Regions from separate parts of the Lysinibacillus sp. fkY74-1 genome, predicted to be linked through region 3. Evidence: a T-box and tRNA genes for the amino acid it is inferred to sense, from the RefSeq annotation. Region 3 holds a T-box; the other regions hold tRNA genes.
What was found. The T-box of region 3 lies ahead of argS (arginine--tRNA ligase). A T-box ahead of a tRNA ligase gene usually reads a tRNA of that ligase, here a tRNA-Arg.
Positions count from the first base shown of each region.

Region 1: it encodes a tRNA-Arg, which carries the amino acid that the T-box ahead of argS (arginine--tRNA ligase) is inferred to sense. The anticodon was not compared.
Region 2: it encodes a tRNA-Arg, which carries the amino acid that the T-box ahead of argS (arginine--tRNA ligase) is inferred to sense. The anticodon was not compared.

Region 1 is NZ_CP170173.1:4,122,861-4,125,171, reverse strand. Features, by position in the region: gene ACE1MS_RS20395 (Tex family protein) at 1-161, shown strand, start outside; gene ACE1MS_RS20390 (SprT family protein) at 229-687, shown strand; tRNA gene ACE1MS_RS20385 (tRNA-Asn) at 779-855, shown strand; tRNA gene ACE1MS_RS20380 (tRNA-Glu) at 857-928, shown strand; tRNA gene ACE1MS_RS20375 (tRNA-Asp) at 957-1,032, shown strand; tRNA gene ACE1MS_RS20370 (tRNA-Gln) at 1,038-1,112, shown strand; tRNA gene ACE1MS_RS20365 (tRNA-Lys) at 1,128-1,200, shown strand; tRNA gene ACE1MS_RS20360 (tRNA-Leu) at 1,267-1,352, shown strand; tRNA gene ACE1MS_RS20355 (tRNA-Arg) at 1,383-1,459, shown strand; tRNA gene ACE1MS_RS20350 (tRNA-Gly) at 1,476-1,549, shown strand; rRNA gene ACE1MS_RS20345 (16S ribosomal RNA) at 1,747-2,311, shown strand, end outside.
Region 2 is NZ_CP170173.1:113,421-115,731, forward strand. Features, by position in the region: rRNA gene ACE1MS_RS00540 (23S ribosomal RNA) at 1-415, shown strand, start outside; rRNA gene rrf (5S ribosomal RNA) at 532-647, shown strand; tRNA gene ACE1MS_RS00550 (tRNA-Val) at 658-733, shown strand; tRNA gene ACE1MS_RS00555 (tRNA-Thr) at 737-812, shown strand; tRNA gene ACE1MS_RS00560 (tRNA-Lys) at 821-896, shown strand; tRNA gene ACE1MS_RS00565 (tRNA-Leu) at 920-1,004, shown strand; tRNA gene ACE1MS_RS00570 (tRNA-Gly) at 1,042-1,116, shown strand; tRNA gene ACE1MS_RS00575 (tRNA-Leu) at 1,122-1,210, shown strand; tRNA gene ACE1MS_RS00580 (tRNA-Arg) at 1,217-1,293, shown strand; tRNA gene ACE1MS_RS00585 (tRNA-Pro) at 1,303-1,379, shown strand; tRNA gene ACE1MS_RS00590 (tRNA-Ala) at 1,394-1,469, shown strand; rRNA gene ACE1MS_RS00595 (16S ribosomal RNA) at 1,620-2,311, shown strand, end outside.
Region 3 is NZ_CP170173.1:2,263,488-2,265,798, reverse strand. Features, by position in the region: gene argS (arginine--tRNA ligase) at 1-1,062, opposite strand, end outside; T-box leader at 1,108-1,327, opposite strand; gene ACE1MS_RS11000 (FAD-dependent oxidoreductase) at 1,504-2,311, opposite strand, start outside.

The DNA of each region.
Region 1 (2,311 bases), 1.9 Mb from region 3:
GACTTGTACACATATCTAAACTTCAAAATAAACGCATTAAACATCCATTAGAAGTTGTAGCGTTAGGAGATATTGTAACCGTTTGGGTAGAACAGATTGATGTTAGTAAAGGGCGAATTTCTTTAACAATGCTCCCTCCTAAAAATCAATTAATAGATTGAGTAATAAATTTTTACCACGCTGTGCATACTACACAGTGTGGTATTCTTGTTGTTGGAGGTGATCAAGTTGGACAATGAGGAACTACAACAGCTTGTATGTCGAATTTCTTTGGAAAGTTTTCAAAAGCCATTTATACACCAGGCTTACTTTAATGGAAGATTACGTTCAACAGGCGGTCGATATCTTTTACAATCACACAATATTGAAATCAATCCTAAAGCCTTTGAGTTATATGGTATTAAAGAAATCCAGGGCATTGTACTTCATGAACTATGTCATTACCACTTGCATATCGAAGGTAAAGGATATCAGCATCGAGATAAAGAATTCAGAGAACTATTAAAGAAAGTAAAGGCACCTCGTTTTTGTTCAGCGTTACATACTTCTAAACCATCAATTAAAAAGCAACGACGCTACACATATACCTGTGTTAATTGCCAGCAATTATATATAAGGAAAATTAAAATGAATGTTGAAAAGTATTGTTGTAGCAAGTGTTTGGGCAAGCTTGAATTATTAAAGTAAAAAAAAATAAAAAAAAGATTGACGTATTGTTTAGTTATCCCTATAATAGTAAAAGTCGACAAGATAACGACGACAATATAACACTTATTATTCCGAAGTAGCTCAGTTGGTAGTAGCACCTGACTGTTAATCAGGTTGTCGCAGGTTCGAGTCCTGCCTTCGGAGCCATGGCCCCTTGGTCAAGTGGTTAAGACACCGCCCTTTCACGGCGGTAACACGGGTTCGAATCCCGTAGGGGTCATTTTCATCATTTACTTTACAATAATATTGGTCCCGTGGTGTAGCGGTTAACATGCCTGCCTGTCACGCAGGAGATCGCCGGTTCGATCCCGGTCGGGACCGCCACTTATTGGGGTATAGCCAAGCGGTAAGGCAACGGATTTTGATTCCGTCATGCCTAGGTTCGAATCCTAGTACCCCAGCCATTCATTTCTTAATTTGAGCCATTAGCTCAGTTGGTAGAGCATCTGACTTTTAATCAGAGGGTCGAAGGTTCGAGTCCTTCATGGCTCATCTTTTATAAGAAAAAGGTTGACTTTCTATTATTATATAGTACAATGAGAAAGTTACTAATTGAATGCGGTCGTGGCGGAACGGCAGACGCGCTAGGTTGAGGGCCTAGTGGGGGCAACCCCGTGGAGGTTCAAGTCCTCTCGGCCGCACCAAAGTCACTTACAAAATCAATTAATTTATATGCGCCCGTAGCTCAATTGGATAGAGCGTCTGACTACGGATCAGAAGGTTGTGGGTTCGACTCCTGCCGGGCGCGCCATATTTTATTAAATAATGCGGGTGTAGTTTAATGGTAAAACCTCAGCCTTCCAAGCTGATGTCGTGAGTTCGATTCTCATCACCCGCTCCAAAAAAAAGCATTGACAACCTCTTGGTTGTTTGATAAGATTAAATAGTTGTCTGATTTGACAATGCTATGAACCTTGAAAACTGAACAAGCAAAACGTAATCAATAAAGTTTTAAGTAGCTAGCCTAGCTAGTGAACGAAACAAAACTTTGGACATCAAAATGATGCCAGCAAAACAATTTGAGCTAATCAAATTTCTTTTATGGAGAGTTTGATCCTGGCTCAGGACGAACGCTGGCGGCGTGCCTAATACATGCAAGTCGAGCGAACAGAGAAGGAGCTTGCTCCTTTGACGTTAGCGGCGGACGGGTGAGTAACACGTGGGCAACCTACCTTATAGTTTGGGATAACTCCGGGAAACCGGGGCTAATACCGAATAATCTGTTTCACCTCATGGTGAAATATTGAAAGACGGTTTCGGCTGTCGCTATAGGATGGGCCCGCGGCGCATTAGCTAGTTGGTGAGGTAACGGCTCACCAAGGCGACGATGCGTAGCCGACCTGAGAGGGTGATCGGCCACACTGGGACTGAGACACGGCCCAGACTCCTACGGGAGGCAGCAGTAGGGAATCTTCCACAATGGGCGAAAGCCTGATGGAGCAACGCCGCGTGAGTGAAGAAGGATTTCGGTTCGTAAAACTCTGTTGTAAGGGAAGAACAAGTACAGTAGTAACTGGCTGTACCTTGACGGTACCTTATTAGAAAGCCACGGCTAACTACGTGCCAGCAGCCGCGGTAATACGTAGGTGGCAAGCGTTGTCCG
Region 2 (2,311 bases), 2.2 Mb from region 3:
GGGAGGTTTGGCACCTCGATGTCGGCTCATCGCATCCTGGGGCTGTAGTCGGTCCCAAGGGTTGGGCTGTTCGCCCATTAAAGCGGTACGCGAGCTGGGTTCAGAACGTCGTGAGACAGTTCGGTCCCTATCCGTCGTGGGCGTAGGAAATTTGAGAGGAGCTGTCCTTAGTACGAGAGGACCGGGATGGACACACCGCTGGTGTACCAGTTGTCTTGCCAAAGGCATCGCTGGGTAGCTATGTGTGGACGGGATAAGTGCTGAAAGCATCTAAGCATGAAGCCCCCCTCAAGATGAGATTTCCCATTACGCAAGTAAGTAAGATCCCTCAAAGACGATGAGGTAGATAGGTTCGAGGTGGAAGTGTGGTGACACATGGAGCTGACGAATACTAATCGATCGAGGACTTAACCAAAAAAGTTTGAAGCATTCAATGAACCGTTTATCCAGTTTTGAAAGAATAAGAAAGTTTTAAAAAAACTTGCATTTTATAACTACATATGTTATAATAAATCTTGTCTTTTGAATAAGTCTAGTGATGATGGCAAAGAGGTCACACCCGTTCCCATACCGAACACGGAAGTTAAGCTCTTTAGCGCCGATGGTAGTTGGGGGCTTCCCCCTGTGAGAGTAGGACGTCGCTAGGCATAATACCCAGGAGGATTAGCTCAGCTGGGAGAGCATCTGCCTTACAAGCAGAGGGTCGGCGGTTCGAGCCCGTCATCCTCCACCATTTGCCGGTTTAGCTCAGCAGGTAGAGCAACTGACTTGTAATCAGTAGGTCGTGGGTTCGATTCCTATAGCCGGCACCATTTTAGACGAGCCATTAGCTCAGTTGGTAGAGCATCTGACTTTTAATCAGAGGGTCGAAGGTTCGAGTCCTTCATGGCTCACCATTTATAAGTACCAACCATATTAAGCGGGTGTGGCGGAATTGGCAGACGCACTAGACTTAGGATCTAGCGCCGCAAGGCGTGGGGGTTCGACTCCCTTCACCCGCACCATTTTTAAAATATGCCAGATAAAAAAACTTATGCACATGCGGAAGTAGTTCAGTGGTAGAACACCACCTTGCCAAGGTGGGGGTCGCGAGTTCGAACCTCGTCTTCCGCTCCAAATGTGCCGGGGTGGCGGAACTGGCAGACGCACAGGACTTAAAATCCTGCGGTAGGTGACTACCGTACCGGTTCGATTCCGGTCCTCGGCACCATTTTATGCGCCCGTAGCTCAATTGGATAGAGCGTCTGACTACGGATCAGAAGGTTATGGGTTCGACTCCTGTCGGGCGCGCCATAAAACGAACGGGAAGTAGCTCAGCTTGGTAGAGCACTTGGTTTGGGACCAAGGGGTCGCAGGTTCGAATCCTGTCTTCCCGACCATTTCCAAAAAATATGGGGCCTTAGCTCAGCTGGGAGAGCGCCTGCCTTGCACGCAGGAGGTCAGCGGTTCGATCCCGCTAGGCTCCACCATTCAACTTATTTAACTAAATGAACCTTGAAAACTGAACAAGCAAAACGTAATCAATAAAGTTTTAAGTAGCTAGCCTAGCTAGTGAACGAAAAAAAATTTTGGACATCAAAATTGATGCCAGCAAAACAATTTGAGCTAATCAAATTTCTTTTATGGAGAGTTTGATCCTGGCTCAGGACGAACGCTGGCGGCGTGCCTAATACATGCAAGTCGAGCGAACAGAGAAGGAGCTTGCTCCTTTGACGTTAGCGGCGGACGGGTGAGTAACACGTGGGCAACCTACCTTATAGTTTGGGATAACTCCGGGAAACCGGGGCTAATACCGAATAATCTGTTTCACCTCATGGTGAAATATTGAAAGACGGTTTCGGCTGTCGCTATAGGATGGGCCCGCGGCGCATTAGCTAGTTGGTGAGGTAACGGCTCACCAAGGCGACGATGCGTAGCCGACCTGAGAGGGTGATCGGCCACACTGGGACTGAGACACGGCCCAGACTCCTACGGGAGGCAGCAGTAGGGAATCTTCCACAATGGGCGAAAGCCTGATGGAGCAACGCCGCGTGAGTGAAGAAGGATTTCGGTTCGTAAAACTCTGTTGTAAGGGAAGAACAAGTACAGTAGTAACTGGCTGTACCTTGACGGTACCTTATTAGAAAGCCACGGCTAACTACGTGCCAGCAGCCGCGGTAATACGTAGGTGGCAAGCGTTGTCCGGAATTATTGGGCGTAAAGCGCGCGCAGGTGGTTTCTTAAGTCTGATGTGAAAGCCCACGGCTCAACCGTGGAGGGTCATTGGAAACTGGGAGACTTGAGTGCAGAAGAGGATAGTGGAATTCCAAGT
Region 3 (2,311 bases):
ATGCTGCAAATCTTTTGCCCAGCCATATCCCATTTTTTCAATCACCTGAAATAATTGTTTAAAATGAAGAGTTTGTTCATTACCCACTACATAGAAAATTTTGTTGGGTTGATACTGTTGCTGTCGGTAAAAGGCAGCAGCCAAATCTCGTGTTGCATAAAGTGTAGCTCCATCTGTTTTTGTTATTAAACATGGAGGCATTTCCTCCATCTCCACTACAAATGCACCTTCCGATTCCATAAGTAACCCTTTGTTTTGTAGCTCTGTTACAACCTTTGTCATCTTATCATTGTAAAAGGCTTCTCCAGTAAATTCATCAAATTTGATGCCTAGCAGCTGATAAATAGTCTGAAATTCATCTAATGATACATCACGGAACCATTGCCACAACGCTAAAGCCTCTGAATCACCATCTTCTAATGCTTTAAAGGCAGCACGTGCCATTTCATTTAGTATAGGATCTTGTTCAGCCATAGTATGAAATTTAACATAAATCTTTAATAATTCCTCTATAGGGGATGCTGTAATGGCTTCCTTATCACCCCAATTTTGATACGCAACGATTAGCTTGCCAAATTGGGTGCCCCAGTCCCCTAGATGGTTAATACGAATAGCCTGATAACCATTTTTCACTGCAATATTGGCTAAGGCATTACCAATGACGGTTGAACGTAAATGTCCCATAGAGAACGGTTTAGCAATATTGGGCGAAGAAAAGTCAAGAACGACACTTCCCCTTTCTGCTAGATTCGTACCATAGTTTTGTTGTTCCTGCATGATAAGACCCAACACTTGTTGTGTCACTTTTACTTGATGAAGAAAAATATTGACATAGCCACCGACAGATTGCACCTGATGGATTATCTCATTTTGTAATTGGCTTGCGATGTCTATTGCAATTTGTTGAGGGGGCTTCTTCCATATTTTAGCCAAGGTGAAGCAGGGAAATGCCATATCGCCCCTTTCTAAACTTTTTGGTTTTTCTAGTAATTGTTCCACGTCTTGAGCTGTTAGCTGATGATTTAAAATTTCAGCAATACTTTTTGCAATTTGTTGATTCATGTATATCCTCCTCTTTTTTCAATAAAAAAAGCCCTCGCCTCTATAATTAGAGACGAGAGCATAGTAATCCCGTGGTACCACTCTAGTTGCCATTCATAATGACCACTTTCCATTGTTAACGAGGTGACGCCCCGCTATTCTCTACTCTTAGTTCGAGAACCTTCTCCAAAGTGCGCTTCATTCATGGTTTCTGTATTAGGCTCACACCATCCCTAACTCGCTTTCCAGTTGTCCCATCAATTACTCTCTTTTTCATCGAATTTTTCTATGATTTTGACATATTTTACAGGAGTCTTCGCTTGGCGTCAATGCTTTTTGTATGAATGAATCATTGCTTCAGAGCGTTTAGAGAATTTTGCATAGGCAGCACTGATTGCTTCTGCATTCGTCTACACAAGTTACAGACGGCATTCCAAACGATCCACCATAAAAAAACGCTCCTCATTTAGAGGAACGTTCTTTTTCTACATAATGAATGACATCTGCCATGATGGCATACATCTCTTTTAACTTCAGTTGCTTATTGTCTTTCACTTTCTTCGCTACTTTTTCCGAAACAATTTCTTTATCAATTAAACTTTCCCAGCTATTTGCAGTCGATTCACCGATGAGCACATCTGCCAAATATTGTGCCAGCTCATCTCGCGTAATAGCTTCATCACCCGTGCTATATACCTTATTAATAACAATCTCCAGCTTATCTTTTTTATCGGCTGTACTCTCTGCGCCGGCACGTAGCATACTTTCTTTCAACATTTTAGCAAACTTAATTTTCGTTGCTTTACTGTCGACCTTTAAATCATTATCATAGCCGCCAACAACAAGTCCATAGTTAATTAACGTTTGAATGGCTTCATCATACCATTTGCCCTGATAAGGATAGTTCACAGAAAATGAATCGACATAGGCACCTTGTTTATCCAACTGCTCTCTTAATGTAGCAATTAATTTCTTATCCTTGCTCATTTCTCTAAAAGTAACATCTTGTTGAAGAGCTAGTGCTGCCGCTGTCCCTGCCGCTTCACCAGTCACCATACCAGTTGGGACAATACGGGCACTTCCCGCTGCTAAAGATGAATAACCTGCAGAGCGTCCCACAACAAGTAATCCATCGATATCCTTTGGTACTAGAGATCGGAATGGAATCGCATATTGCTTTGGCGCAGAAATAACATACCCATAATCATGTGGTGTTTGAGCCTGCACATCTACTGGATAAGAGGCAATCCCAATACTATCCCAATGATCA